2 linked regions of the Exiguobacterium sibiricum 7-3 genome follow. The protein of the gene in region 2 interacts with the protein of the main gene of each other region in a pairwise test. Links are inferred from orthologs where the notes say so. Each region holds a gene or a part of one and is shown on either strand. Other genes may lie near its edges.

Region 1 (5,691 bases), 1.5 Mb from region 2 along the record:
TGAAAGGATGAGGTGAAAAGATGAACTTAAACATGTTTAAAAACGTGGAAGAAAACTTTGAAACATTCCGCATTCTGGATGAAAAAGGTGAAGTCGTCAACAAAGACGCTATGCCGGATCTTTCAGATGAAGAACTTACGGAATTAATGCGTCGTCTCGTTTACACACGTATCTGGGATCAACGTGCAATCTCACTCAACCGTCAAGGACGTCTTGGTTTCTATGCGCCAGTCGCTGGACAAGAAGCGTCAATGATCGGAACACAATTTGCTTTAGATAAAGATGACTGGATTCTTCCAGGATACCGTGATATCCCGCAAATGGTGTTCCACGGTTTCCCGCTTTACAAAGCATTTTTATTCTCACGCGGACACATTACAGGCGGTAAGATTCCTGAAGGTGTTAACGTCTTAATGCCGCAAATCATCATCGGCGCACAAATCGTGCAAGCTGCCGGTGTTGCACTCGGTCTTAAGAAAAGTGGAAAAGAACAAGTCGCAATCACGTACACAGGTGATGGCGGATCATCACAAGGTGACTTCTACGAAGGTATGAACTTTGCCGGAGCATTCAAAGCACCTGCGATCTTCGTTGTCCAAAACAACCGCTTTGCGATTTCGACACCGGTTGAAAAACAATCGATGGCGAAAACAATCGCTCAAAAAGCTGTTGCAGCGGGTATCAACGGAATTCAAGTTGACGGAATGGATGTTCTTGCCGTCTACGCAGCAACAAAACAAGCTCGTGTTGAAGCACTGAACGGTGTACCGACATTGATCGAAACACTCACATATCGTTACGGACCGCATACACTTGCTGGAGATGACCCAACACGTTACCGTACAAAAGATATGGACGATGAGTATCAAGCACAAGATCCACTCGTTCGTTTCCGTGCATTCATGGAAACAAAAGGTCTTTGGAACGAAGACAAAGAAAACGAAGTCATCGAACAAGCGAAAGCGGATGTAAAAGAAGCACTCGCTCAAGCGGATAAAGAACCAAAACAAAAAGTAACAGACTTCATCAACGTGATGGCTGAAAAGTTACCACAAAACCTGCAAGAGCAGCTTGATGAGTATACAGCAAAGGAGTCGAAATAACCCATGGCACAAATGACGATGATCCAAGCGATCACTGACGCAATGCGCGTCGAGATGAAACGCGACGAGCAAGTTCTCTTGTTCGGTGAAGACGTCGGTAAAAACGGTGGGGTATTCCGTGCGACAGAAGGTCTTCAAGACGAATTAGGCGAAGACCGCGTCTTCGATACACCACTTGCCGAGTCTGGTATTGGTGGTCTTGCAGTCGGATTCAGCTTAACTGGTTTCCGTCCAATCATGGAAATCCAATTCTTCGGTTTCGTATTCGAAGTATTTGATTCTGTAGCAGCACAACTCGCACGTTTACGTTACCGTTCAGGCGGCACGTACAGTGCACCTGTAACAATCCGTTCACCATTCGGTGGCGGTGTTAAAACACCTGAGCTTCATGCAGATAACCTGGAAGGATTAATGGCTCAGTCACCAGGACTTAAAGTCGTCATCCCTTCAACTCCGTATGATGCAAAAGGTCTTTTGATTGCATCAATCCGTGATAACGACCCAGTCGTTTTCCTTGAGCACATGAAACTGTACCGTTCATTCCGCGGTGAAGTGCCAGAGGGCGACTACACGATCGAACTCGGAAAAGCAGACATCAAACGTGAAGGTACTGACGTTACAATCGTAACGTACGGTGCAATGGTTCACGCATCATTGAAAGCTGCTGAAGAGCTTGAAAAGGAAAACATCAGCGTTGAAATCATCGACTTGATGACAATCAGCCCGATTGACATCGATACAATCGTTGAATCAGTTAAGAAAACGAACCGTGTTGTCGTTGTTCAAGAAGCTCAAAAACAAGCAGGTGTGGCTGCAATGGTCGCAACTGAAATCCAAGAGCGCGCAATTCTTGACCTCGAAGCACCAATTCTTCGTGTCACGGCACCTGACACAATCTTCCCATTCGCACAAGGTGAAGATGCGTGGCTTCCGGACCACAAAGATATCGTTGAAAAAGTGAAAACTGTTTACAATTTCTAAGAGTGAACCGGAAAAAGAGGAGAGAGGTAATTCTCTCCTTGCTTCCGTTTTAAAGATAACAATTGACCAGAAGAGTGAAATAAAAGGAGGCCAATTCAAATGGGTTTATTTGAATTCAAATTACCGGATATCGGTGAGGGTATTCACGAAGGTGAAATCGTAAAGTGGTTCGTTAAAGCAGGCGACACAGTCAAAGAGGATGACATTCTTCTTGAAGTACAAAACGATAAAGCAGTCGTTGAAATTCCATCACCAGTTGATGGCACAGTCAAAGAAGTAAAAGTCGACGAGGGTGTCGTAGCCGTCGTTGGTGACGTATTGATCACGTTTGATGTGGAAGGCGAAGGTTCAGCTCCTTCTGAAGAAGAAGCACCAGAGCAACCTAAAGCAGCAGACAATGCGAAAGACGTCCAAGACACAGACAAAAAAGTCGAAGACAAACCAAACGAAGTTCAAATCCATAAATCAGAACGCGTCATCGCAATGCCTTCAGTGCGTAAATATGCACGTGAAAAAGGTGTCGATATCCGTGAAGTTCAAGGTTCTGGTGACAACGGTCGCGTTGTCAAAGAAGACATTGATGCATTTGCAAACGGTGGACAAGCTTCAACTGCACCAGCAGCAGAAGAAAAAGCACCGGCAGCACAAGCTTCAGCATCTAAGTCTGAAGTGAAACCGTATGTTGCAGCTCAACCTGAGCTTGAAACACGCGAGAAGATCAAAGGAATCCGTAAAGCGATTTCGAAAGCAATGGTCAACTCGAAACATACAGCACCACACGTTACATTGATGGATGAAGTCGATGTTACGAATCTTGTTGCACTCCGTAAAAACTTCAAAGAAGTTGCGGCAGCACAAGGTACGAAATTAACGTATCTTCCATTCGTTGTGAAAGCATTGACAGCAGCGGCTAAGAAATACCCTGCAATCAACGCATCAATTGACGATGTGAACGAAGAAGTCGTTTACAAAAACTACTTCAACATCGGTATCGCAGCAGACACAGACAACGGTCTTGTTGTACCTGTCGTCAAAGATGCAGACCGTAAATCAATCTTCGGATTAGCAGATAACATTAATGATCTTGCTGGTAAAGCACGTGACGGTAAACTTTCTGGTGACGAAATGAAAGGCGGATCGATCACAATCACGAACATCGGTTCTGCTGGCGGACAATGGTTCACACCTGTCATCAACCACCCAGAAGTTGCAATCCTCGGTATTGGTCGTATCGCTGAAAAAGCGGTCGTCAAAAACGGCGAAATCGTTGCAGCACCAGTACTTGCTCTTTCATTCAGCTTCGACCACCGTCTCATCGATGGTGCTACAGCACAAAACGCGCTTAACTTGGTTAAACGTTTGTTAAATGACCCACAACTTCTCATTATGGAGGGATAAGCAATGGTAGTAGGTGAATTCGCACAAGAAACAGATTTACTCGTAATCGGGGCTGGCCCTGGTGGTTACGTCGCTGCAATCCGCGGTGCGCAACTCGGACTTAAAGTAACAGTCGTCGAGCGTGAAAACGTCGGTGGTGTTTGTTTGAACGTCGGATGTATCCCATCAAAAGCCTTGATTACAGCTGGACACAACTTCCAACATGCAAAAGGTTCAGATTCAATGGGAATCACATCTGAGAATGTCGCAGTCGACTTCTCAAAAGTTCAGTCTTGGAAACAGTCTGTCGTCAACAAATTGACTGGCGGTGTTGGTGGCCTTCTTAAAGGTAACAACGTCGAGACAGTCGTTGGGGAAGCTTACTTCCAATCTGAAGATACAGTTCGTATCATCAATGAAGATTCTTCTACACCTTACAAATTCAAAAAATGTATCATCGCAACTGGTTCGACTCCAATCGAACTTCCGGCTTTCAAATGGTCAAAACGCGTCCTTTCTTCAACAGGCGCATTGAACCTTCCTGAACTTCCGAAAAAACTCATCGTCATCGGCGGCGGATACATCGGAATGGAGCTCGGAACAGCGTATGCTAACTTTGATACTGAAGTTGTCATCTTAGAAGGAACAAAAGATATCCTTTCTGGATTCGAGCCGGCAATGACGCAAGTCGTCAAGAAAAAGCTCAAACAAAAAGGCAACATCACGATTCACAACGAAGCACTTGCACAAAGTGTTGAAGAGACAGAAGAAGGCGTGAAAGTTACGTTTGAAGTCAAAGGTGAAACACAAACTGTCGAAGCGGACTACGTCCTCGTCACAGTTGGTCGTCGCCCGAACACATCTGATCTCGGTCTTGAAATGGCAGAAGTTAAAGTCAGCGAACGTGGACTCGTCGAAATCGACGATCAGTGCCGTACGTCGAACGAAAACATCTATGCTATCGGGGACATCGTTCCTGGACCGCCACTTGCACACAAAGCTTCATTCGAAGCAAAAATTGCTGCTGAAGCTGCTGCTGGACACCCGGCATACCTCGACTACAGCGCGATTCCTGCGGTTGTCTTCACAGACCCAGAACTCGCAACAGTCGGTTATACAGAAGCGCAAGCAAAAGAAGAAGGTCTTGATTACCTCGCTTCTAAATTCCCTTACGCTGCAAACGGACGTGCTCTTGCACTCAACGAGCCAGACGGCTTCTTGAAAATGATCACACGTAAATCAGACGGTCTCTTGATCGGTGCTCAAATCGCTGGTACAGGCGCATCTGACATGATCGCAGAGATGGGACTTGCAATCGAGTCTGGAATGACTGCTGAAGATATCGCACTCACAATCCACGCGCACCCTTCACTCGGTGAAATCGCAATGGAAACTGCTGAAGTTGCAATCGGTAGCCCAATCCACATCATTAAATAATCAAGAAAACCTTAAGCGGGGAGCCGACCGCTTAAGGTTTTTTTGTTTCGTTTAACCTTTCTTTAAAACAGGAAAAGGATAAAAAAGAAAGGGTGAGACACGATGGAATCGCAATTATCGCCACTCGAAGAACTGTATCATGTCTCAGAAACGGATAAAGTCAGGTTTATCGGTGTGACGACGGAACAAGCACGGTACGATTTTGGTGTCATCTTTACCAAACAATTTTTTGGGAAGATGCTAGTCGTCAGTCTCACGAGCGGGCGCGCTGCATTACTCGATCACGCAGATGTATTGGATTCAGAAGCCTTGCATCGATTACTTGGCATTGATGCCATCGATGCCGAGACAGTAGGGGAATTTCTAGCGACGCTGTTGCCGTACACTCCGAGTTACGAACAGGCAGACTAAAAGACCGCAACTGCTTTTTAGCAGTTACGGTCTTTTGTTTAGGCACGATATTTAACGAATCGCATTCGATTGTTGAATGACTTTGATCGTCTCGAGTGTGTGATCTTCCAGTCCTTGAACAGGAAGACCGGCTTCGATGTTTTCTTTGATATACGCTAAGTTGTCAGTCGTAATCATTTCACCCGGAATAAAGATTGGGATACCGGGTGGATAGACCATCATGAACTCTGCCGAGATCCGTCCAACAGCATCAGCAAGTGGAATCGTTTCTGTTTCTTCATAAAACGCATCCCGCGGACTGAGAGCGAGTGCTGGAATGTCAGGCAAAACGATGGAGTGGGATGCTGTTTTAGATCCCGTATCCCGATGACGTTCTACGAGA
Region 2 (8,492 bases):
CAACGGTCGATATCACGACCTTCTCGCAAGCCTCCATTTTCGTTTTATCGATTCTGATGTTCATCGGAGCCTCGCCGTCCTCGGTCGGAGGAGGCATCCGGACGACGACGTTTGCCGTCGCCGTGCTCAGTGTCATCGCCTTTATTCGCGGCGAGTACGGCATCAAGATTTTCGGACGCGAGATCGGACAATCGGATATTTGGAAAGCCTTTGTCGTCATCGTCGTATCGACCGGTGTGACGATGATTGGACTGATTGTCTTACTGATTTTTGAAGATGCACCGTTCCTCGTCCTGTTTTTTGAAGCTTGTTCCGCATTCGGAACAACAGGGCTGTCGCTTGGGATTACGAGTGAACTATCCGATGTCGGCAAATGGACGTTATCAGTCTTGATGTTCATCGGACGGATTGGTGTCATTTCGTTTGTCTTGCTGCTCAAAGCCAACCAGCCGAAACGGAATTACAATTATCCAAAAGAATCGGTCATCATCGGTTAAGGAGGTTGCGTCATGCAACGTGCATTTTGGATCAACTTTGGTTATATCTTCATGGTTCCGGCGTTACCGTTTCTGGCCATCGTCAACGGGCGGGCGCTCTGTTCGCCGGACTCCCCGTTACTGGACGTGCCGGTGCTTGGTTTTTTCTTGGCTGAACCATGGGCGTTTGCCGTCCTCTATGCCTTCCTCGCCCTTGGACTTGCCGCGTTGTTGACGAAACGCCAAGTCCGGACTTGAAAGGTCTGTCCCATCTCGCTCTGCGCGGGATGGGTTTTTGTTTTATACTGGGGAAAGAGAATGAGAAGAGAGGATGGAACGAACATGTTGTTACCGTATAATGAATGGCGTCATGTCTTTAAGCTCGATCCGGCAAAGGAGATTGAAGAAGACGCCCTCCAAGCGATTGCCACGTCAGGAACCGACGCCATCATCGTCGGAGGAACCGATGACATCACGCTCGATGCGACACTTGATTTACTGATGCGATTGCGTCGTTATCCGGTAGCCGTTGCCCTGGAAGTATCAGAGCTCGAAGCGGCGACGATGGGGTTCGATACGTATTTGACACCAAGCGTCCTCAACAGCGGAACGCTTGAGCACGTCATTGAAAAACAAGTCGAGGCGCTCGAGGAAGTGGGTCATATGTTGGCGCACGCCGATCTTGTCGGGGAAGGGTATATCGTACTGAATCCTGATGCTAAGGTCGCCCGTGTCACGCAAGCCAAGCCATTGGCGGACGACACGGTCATTGCCTACGCACAACTCGCAGACAGTGTCTTCCGGATGCCGGTCGTTTATTTGGAGTACAGCGGGATCTACGGTGATCCGAAACTGGTCGCCTCGGTCAAACGCGTGCTGAAGCAAGGTCGGTTGTTTTACGGCGGCGGTATCGACTCTGTTGAACGGGCGCAGGAAATGTTGAAACATGCGGATACCATCGTCGTCGGCAACATCATCTATGACAATTTAGAAGCGGCACTTGCGACCGTTGCAGCAACACGATAAAATATAAGAACAAAAGTTCGGAATTTGAACTACCGCCACCTACGCTTTGCTTAGAGGTGTAGGATTCCTGAGTTATTCGACCTAACGGTCGAAACCTGATCAGGCTAACCCCGTCGTCCCGACGGTTGAAGAAGCCAAGATACGTTCCGCTTCTCGTTTAAGATTCAGTCCTGCATTCACATCACGGTCGTGGTGGATGCCACAAATCGGGCATGTCCATTCACGCAAGCCAAGATGTTTCACGTCTTTGTGTTGATGACCGCAACTGGAGCACAGTTGGCTCGAAGCAAAGGTCTTGCCGACCTTCACGATGGTCTTCCCGTACCAGTCCGCCTTATATTCGAGCATGCGGAAGAACGCCGACCAACTGACATAGGAGATGGACTTGCTCAACTTGCGGTTCTTCTGCATGTTCTTCACCTGCAAGGTCTCGATGCCGATGACGTCGTGGTTTTTGACGATTTCGGTGGATACCTTGTGCAAGAAGTCGATTCGCTTGTTGGCAATCTTTGCGTGGATGCGGGCGACCTTTCGCTTCTGCTTCTGGTAGTTCTTCGACTCGGAAAGTTTCACTTTCTTGTTCAAGGCCATGCGCTGACGACGAGAGAGCTTGCGTTGCTCGCGCGCCAGTTTTTTCTCGAGCGAACGGAAGTAGCGGTCGTTCTTGTATACCGTACCATCCGACAGGATGGCAAAGTTTTTCAACCCGACGTCGACGCCGACGGAGGAACCGGTCTTCGGCAGTTCGTGGATTTCCTGCTCGACGAGCAGGGAGACGAAGTATTTTCCTGAAGCGTTACGCCGGATGGTTGCGCTCAAGATGCGTCCTGCGACCTGCCTCGATTTGGCGAAACGCACCCACTTCAGCTTCGGAAGTTTGAGCTTGTTGCCGACGATTGAGACCTCGGGAAGCTGGTTCTTCTTTTCGATATTGGTCTTGTAGGATTGAACGGGATTGCGCTTCGACTTGAATCGAGGCCGTTCGTTCTGCTTCTTGAAGAAGCGTTCATACGCATCGGTCAGGTGTTTGACGCTCGATTGAAGCGAATGGCTATCGACTTCTTTCAGCCAGTTGTGCTCTTGCTTCAGCATCGGGATTTCTTTTGAACAAGAACCGTAAGACATTCCTTTGCCTGTCGCTTGATACGTCTCATCCCACTTCGATAAGAAGTAGTTGAAGACGAAGCGCGAACAACCAATGGTCTTCGCAATCAGGATTTCCTGCTCTTTTGTCGGGTAGATTCTGAATTTGTAGGCCTTATGCTTCAACATGATTTTCACCTCCTTGAGAGGTTTATACCCGAAAGGGAGGCTGGCGATTCACCTCCCACTTTCACTACGTTTAGAAGTGCGAGTACTCTCGCCTAATTTAGATAGAAATGAGGCTATTTAGATGTTTAATTTAAGTGAACAGCTTGTCAGCGGATTGAATCCAGAACAAGCAAAGGCAGTCAAGCATACCGATGGACCGCTGTTAATCATGGCGGGAGCAGGCTCCGGGAAAACCCGTGTCCTGACACACCGTGTCGCCTATTTGATGGCTGCGAAACAAGTCGCCCCGTGGAACATCTTGGCGATTACGTTTACGAACAAAGCGGCACGCGAGATGCGTGACCGGATTTCCCGGCTCGTCGGCGGTGTCGCCAACGACATCTGGGTGTCGACCTTCCACTCGATGTGTGTCCGGATGTTACGTCGGGACATCGAAAAAATCGGCTACAACCGAAACTTCACGATTCTCGATTCAAGCGACCAGCAGTCGGCGCTTAAACTTGTGTTAAAAGAACAAAATCTTGATCCGAAGAAATGGGATCCACGGTCGATGTTGTCGATCATCTCGAGTCAAAAAAACGAATTGCGGAGCGCGGAGTTTTACGCCTCGATCGTCACGAACCCGTACGAAAAAACCGTTGCTGAAATCTACAAAGGATACGAAGCCGTCTTGCGCCGCAATAACGCGCTGGATTTTGACGACTTGATCGGGAAGACGACCGAGTTGTTCAAACAAAATCCGGACGTTCTGGCGTTTTACCAACGCAAGTTCCAATACATCCATGTCGATGAGTACCAAGATACGAACAAAGCCCAATATGATCTTGTCAATCTGCTCGCAGCGGCGCACCAAAACTTATGTGTCGTCGGGGACTCGGATCAGTCGATTTACCGTTGGCGCGGAGCCGACATTGCCAATATCCTGTCGTTTGAGGAAGACTATCCGACAGCGAAAGTCATCCTGCTTGAACAAAACTACCGGTCTTCAAAACGGATTCTGGACGCAGCGAACCACGTCATTCAGAACAACAGCACCCGTAAAGATAAAAAACTCTGGACGGAAAACGCGGAAGGCGAAAAACTGGTGGTCCATACAGCAGAAAATGAACGGGAAGAAGCGTTCTATATCGTTCAGGAAATCCGCAATGCCTTACGTTACGGAATGAAATTAAACGATGTCGCGATTCTGTACCGGACCAATGCCCAGTCGCGGGCGATTGAGGAAACGTTACTCAAATCCAATGTTCCGTACAAGATGATTGGCGGCACGAAGTTCTACGACCGGAAGGAAATCAAGGATGTTTTGGCTTATCTGCGTCTGATTTCGAATCCGAACGAAGATTTATCGTTTGCCCGAATCGTCAATGAACCGAAGCGCGGAATCGGCGCGACAACGATTGATAAATTGCGTGATTTTGCCGACTTGCAGGGAGTTTCCCTGATGGAAGCGATTCGCGATATCGAATTGTCGAGCATTGCGCCGAAAACGGCAGCCAAACTGACGGATTTCCGGACGATGATTCTTGGTCTGCAACAGATGCAAGAGTTCATCAGCCTGTCCGAATTGGTGGAAGAAGTGCTTGAGAAGAGCGGCTACCGTCAAGTCTTAAAAGAAGACAAGACACTCGAAGCACAAAGCCGTCTTGAGAACATCAACGAGTTCATCACGGTTGCGCAAAACTTTGAAAAAGAGACCGAAAAAGCAGATTCGGAAGAACAAACGATTATCGCGTTCTTAACGGATTTGACGCTGGTCGCCGATGTCGATTCTCTGGATGAAAGTGATCCGGGTGAACAAGTGACGTTGATGACGTTACACTCGGCCAAAGGTCTCGAGTTCCCAATCGTCTTCCTGATCGGAATGGAAGAAGGCTTGTTCCCGCACAGCCGTTCGTTGCAGGATGAAGATGAGATGGAAGAGGAGCGTCGCCTCGCCTACGTCGGCATCACGCGGGCAGAAAAACGATTGTATCTTTCGCACGCGCGGATGCGTTCGCTGTATGGCCGGACCAATGCCAATCTCGAATCCCGTTTTCTTGCCGAATTACCGGAGGAAGTACTGGAACGGACCGGTAAAAAACCGAAACCATTGCCATGGGAAGATCGTCCGGTACCGCAAGGAAAAGCCGTCATCGGCCGATCAGTCACGAAACCGACTGCGATGAAGACGTCAGGAGCAGAGTCACTCGGGTGGAACGTCGGTGACAAAGCAGAACACGGAAAATGGGGCCGGGGAACCGTCGTGCAGACACGCGGGGCAGGAGACAGCTTAGAAATCGATATCGCCTTCCCGGAAGTTGGTGTCAAACGGTTACTTGCGAAATTCGCACCAATCAAAAAGGTATGAGTGGAGGCGTCAAGATGATAGAACAGGCACGAATCGAGGAATTACGCCAAAAGTTGAACCAATACAGTTATGAATATTACGTGCAGGATCAGCCGACTGTTCCGGACAGCACCTATGATCAATTGTTACGGGAACTGACGGAACTTGAAACGGCACATCCGGAACTGATCACGGCAGATTCACCGACGCAACGCGTCGGTGCTGCGCCGCTCGATGCCTTTGAGAAGGTGACCCATGATTTACCAATGTTATCGCTCGGCAACGTCTTTGATGAGACGGAAATTCGGGAGTGGGTCGCCCGCATCGAACGTTCACTCGGACGTTCGACGACATATGTTGCAGAGTTGAAGTTTGACGGACTCGCGATTTCCCTGAAGTACGAAGACGGACAACTTGTCCGTGGTGCGACACGAGGGGACGGAACGGTCGGCGAGAACATCACACAAAACCTGCGGACGATCAAAGCCTTGCCGCTCCGCCTGCGTCAAAATCAGACGGTCGAGGTCCGGGGTGAAGCCTATATGCCGAAACAATCGTTTGAACGCTTGAATGCAGACCGGGCAGAACGTGAGGAAGCCTTGTTTGCCAATCCGCGTAATGCGGCAGCCGGAAGTTTGCGGCAGCTCGATTCTTCGATTACCGCATCCCGTAATCTGTCACTGTTCGTCTACGGTGTCGGTGTCAATACACTGAGTGCCCGTTCGCATAGCGAAGCGATGTTGCAACTAGCTGAACTCGGATTACCGACGAACAAGGAGATGCAGACGTGTGAGACGGTCGAAGAAATTTTAGCCTACATTGCCCACTGGACGCTGGAACGCTCCAATTTACCGTACGAAATTGACGGCATCGTTCTGAAAGTTGATCGGTATGACGATCAGGAAGAACTTGGTTTCACGGCGAAAAGTCCCCGCTTTGCGACGGCGTATAAATTTGCCGCAGAAGAAGTCATGACGACGGTCGAAGAAGTCGATTTCAGTGTCGGAAGGACAGGGAAAGTCACGCCACGTGCACGGTTCGCTCCGGTCGTCGTCGCCGGCTCGACGGTTAGTTATGCAACACTCCACAATGCCGATTTCATCACGGAAAAAGACATTCGACTGCACGATCAAGTAATCATCAAAAAAGCCGGGGACGTCATCCCGGCAGTCGTCAGCGTCGTCGTTTCCGAACGGACGGGCGACGAACAGCCGATTGCATTCCCGGCCCATTGTCCGGCCTGCCAATCGGAACTCGTCCGGTTAGAAGGCGAAGCGGATATTCGGTGTGTCAGTCCGGAATGTCCGGCCCAACTTGTGGAAGGCATCATTCACTTCGTATCGCGTCAAGCGATGAACATCGATGGTCTCGGTGAAAAAGTGGTGCGTCAATTGTATGAACATGAAGCCATCCGGACGCTCGCCGATTTATACCGTCTCGACCGGGATGAGTTGTTGACGTATGAACGGATGGGTGAAACGTCGGTCGATAATCTTCTCACCGCAATTGAAGCTTCGAAGCAGAATTCCTTGGAACGACTGGTGTTTGGTCTCGGAATTCGATTGGTCGGTCAAAAAGCGGCTTACCTGCTCGCAGAGCGCTTTGATTCACTGGACGGGATCGCACAGGCGGAGTATGAAGAAATTTTAGCGATTGATGGCATCGGCAGTAAAATTGCCGATTCCGTCACGAAGTATTTTGAACATCCGGAAGCGCAAGACCTGATCAAGGACTTGGCAGCACTCGGATTGAACCAACAGTTTCTCGGACAACGGGTCGATCAATCGAATGCACCGCTCGCCGGGAAGACGATTGTGTTGACCGGAACACTGGAGACGTTAAAACGTTCAGAAGCCGGGAAACGGCTCGAGTTGCTTGGTGCGGACGTGACCGGCAGCGTCAGTAAAAAGACGGATATTTTGGTGGCCGGAGAAAAAGCCGGTTCGAAGTTAACGAAAGCCGAGTCGCTCGGAATCGAGATTTGGAATGAAACGCAACTGCTTGAAGAGTTGGCGAAATACGAAGGATAATACGAAATTCGTCAAACGGATGATTGGAATAGGAAAAGGGAAGGCGACAGAATTGTGCGCCTTCCCTTTTTGCATATGATTTTACGATGTGTTACAGCGACTCGGTTTTAATTAGAACACCTTGTTTGATTAACCGATTGGTTGCCGTTTCCGGCGGATCACACGTAATCAGTGTAATAGTTGCTTGTTTCACGTCCTGGTGCAAGACGGACAAATCGGTGGGTTTGACAAGTTGTGATGTCTTCATTTGATAGGTATAGCGGTGACTTTTTGTTGTTACAATCACATGTGCACCCGTTTTCAACTCGGGCAGACGGTTGAAATGGAGTCCTTTCGTGAAACTGCGGTGTCCCGCTAAGGCGTAATTCCCTTTACCGGGCGCACCGGTTCCTTTCAGGTGACCGATGCTTTGATCAAGAATGGTCGTCGAAGCCCCTTCTAAGATGACTTGTTCAAAATCAAGTGACGGAATCGTCAGTAAGCCGCTACCGTTCGTTGCGACCGGTTTCTTCGTTTCTTTGGCATCGACCGCCTTTAAATTTTGTGTCCATTGCTGTTTTAGTTCGTCAGCGGCCTGTTGTTTTTGATGATTGGTATACATCGGCCAAAGAATGAGCAGGATGCCGGCAATCAAGAGAAGGAGACCAAGAAGTCGTCGTTTCATAAAAAAATCCTTTCATCTGCTGAAAAGCAGGATATACTTTTTTGAAAATCAGGGAAAAACTACACCTTCCCCGATGGAAAACTATTCTGTTATGATAGAGAGAACGATTTTGAAAACATGGGGTGCGAAAACAGATGAAATCTAAAAAAATAGTCGCGTTGACGTTGACGAGTACATTATTCCTCGGCGCGTGTTCGTTTGATTTATCACAAAAAAGCGATACAAAAGAAGTCATTACAGAGAGTGAACAAGGAAAAGAAGTCCAGGCTGTCGTCAGTCCGGCGATTGATACGACCGATTCCTATTACCGGACCGTCTTACCGTTCCGGCCGAGTGTCGCCCGCGGGATGACACAAAAACGAGTCAGTTCACGCCTGGAGCTGGATGAAATCGAGACCGGATTGATGCGTCACTCCACTCAATTTTTTGCTCCGGATAAATACTATTATCAAGAAGGACAACTGCTCGAGGCCGATCAAATTGCCCAGTGGTTGTTACGAAAAGGAAAAGCCGGGGATGGCGTCAGTGATCCGAACGGCTTGAACCCTGCTTATACGACCGGAAAGTCTTACAAAGAAAAAAACCAAAAGTCTCCTTTGATTCTATCGCACATTTTGGAACAGGACTACATGTTGGAAGAAGATAAAAAACTCGAACTCGGCGGGACATCCGTCGCTTTAGTCTTAAACAGCGAATAT

Evidence for each region. The genes of interacting proteins can lie anywhere in the genome.
Region 1: the proteins of pcrA (region 2) and lpdA interact in binary tests that used the Escherichia coli proteins (3 or more experiments, as listed by UniProt). The link is inferred for Exiguobacterium sibiricum 7-3 from one-to-one orthologs.

Annotation. Positions count from the first base shown.
Region 1 is NZ_KK211190.1:1,048,294-1,053,984, forward strand. The notes cover bases 2,781-5,691. They hold lpdA (dihydrolipoyl dehydrogenase), read left to right. Parts: upstream 2,781-3,485; coding sequence 3,486-4,898; downstream 4,899-5,691. Other genes in these bases: P402_RS0106220 (dihydrolipoamide acetyltransferase family protein), read left to right, coding at 2,781-3,482; P402_RS0106230 (DUF3055 domain-containing protein), read left to right, coding at 5,001-5,309; P402_RS0106235 (aminotransferase class I/II-fold pyridoxal phosphate-dependent enzyme), read right to left, coding at 5,361-5,691. Also shown: pdhA (pyruvate dehydrogenase (acetyl-transferring) E1 component subunit alpha), read left to right, coding at 21-1,103; P402_RS0106215 (alpha-ketoacid dehydrogenase subunit beta), read left to right, coding at 1,107-2,084; more of P402_RS0106220, read left to right, coding at 2,184-2,780. UniProt on the Escherichia coli protein: Lipoamide dehydrogenase is a component of the glycine cleavage system as well as of the alpha-ketoacid dehydrogenase complexes.
Region 2 is NZ_KK211190.1:2,555,428-2,563,919, reverse strand. What follows is about bases 2,579-5,508. They hold pcrA (DNA helicase PcrA), read left to right. Parts: upstream 2,579-2,895; coding sequence 2,896-5,121; downstream 5,122-5,508. Other genes in these bases: ligA (NAD-dependent DNA ligase LigA), read left to right, coding at 5,136-5,508; tnpB (IS200/IS605 family element RNA-guided endonuclease TnpB), read right to left, coding at 2,579-2,774. Also shown: P402_RS0114270 (TrkH family potassium uptake protein), read left to right, coding at 1-497; P402_RS0114265 (hypothetical protein), read left to right, coding at 510-734; P402_RS0114260 (heptaprenylglyceryl phosphate synthase), read left to right, coding at 819-1,502; more of tnpB, read right to left, coding at 1,602-2,578; more of ligA, read left to right, coding at 5,509-7,130; P402_RS0114240 (class D sortase), read right to left, coding at 7,222-7,794; P402_RS0114235 (CamS family sex pheromone protein), read left to right, coding at 7,929-8,492. UniProt on the Escherichia coli protein: A helicase with DNA-dependent ATPase activity. Unwinds DNA duplexes with 3'-5' polarity. Translocates on single-stranded DNA with 3'-5' polarity. Initiates unwinding more efficiently from a nicked substrate than double-stranded DNA.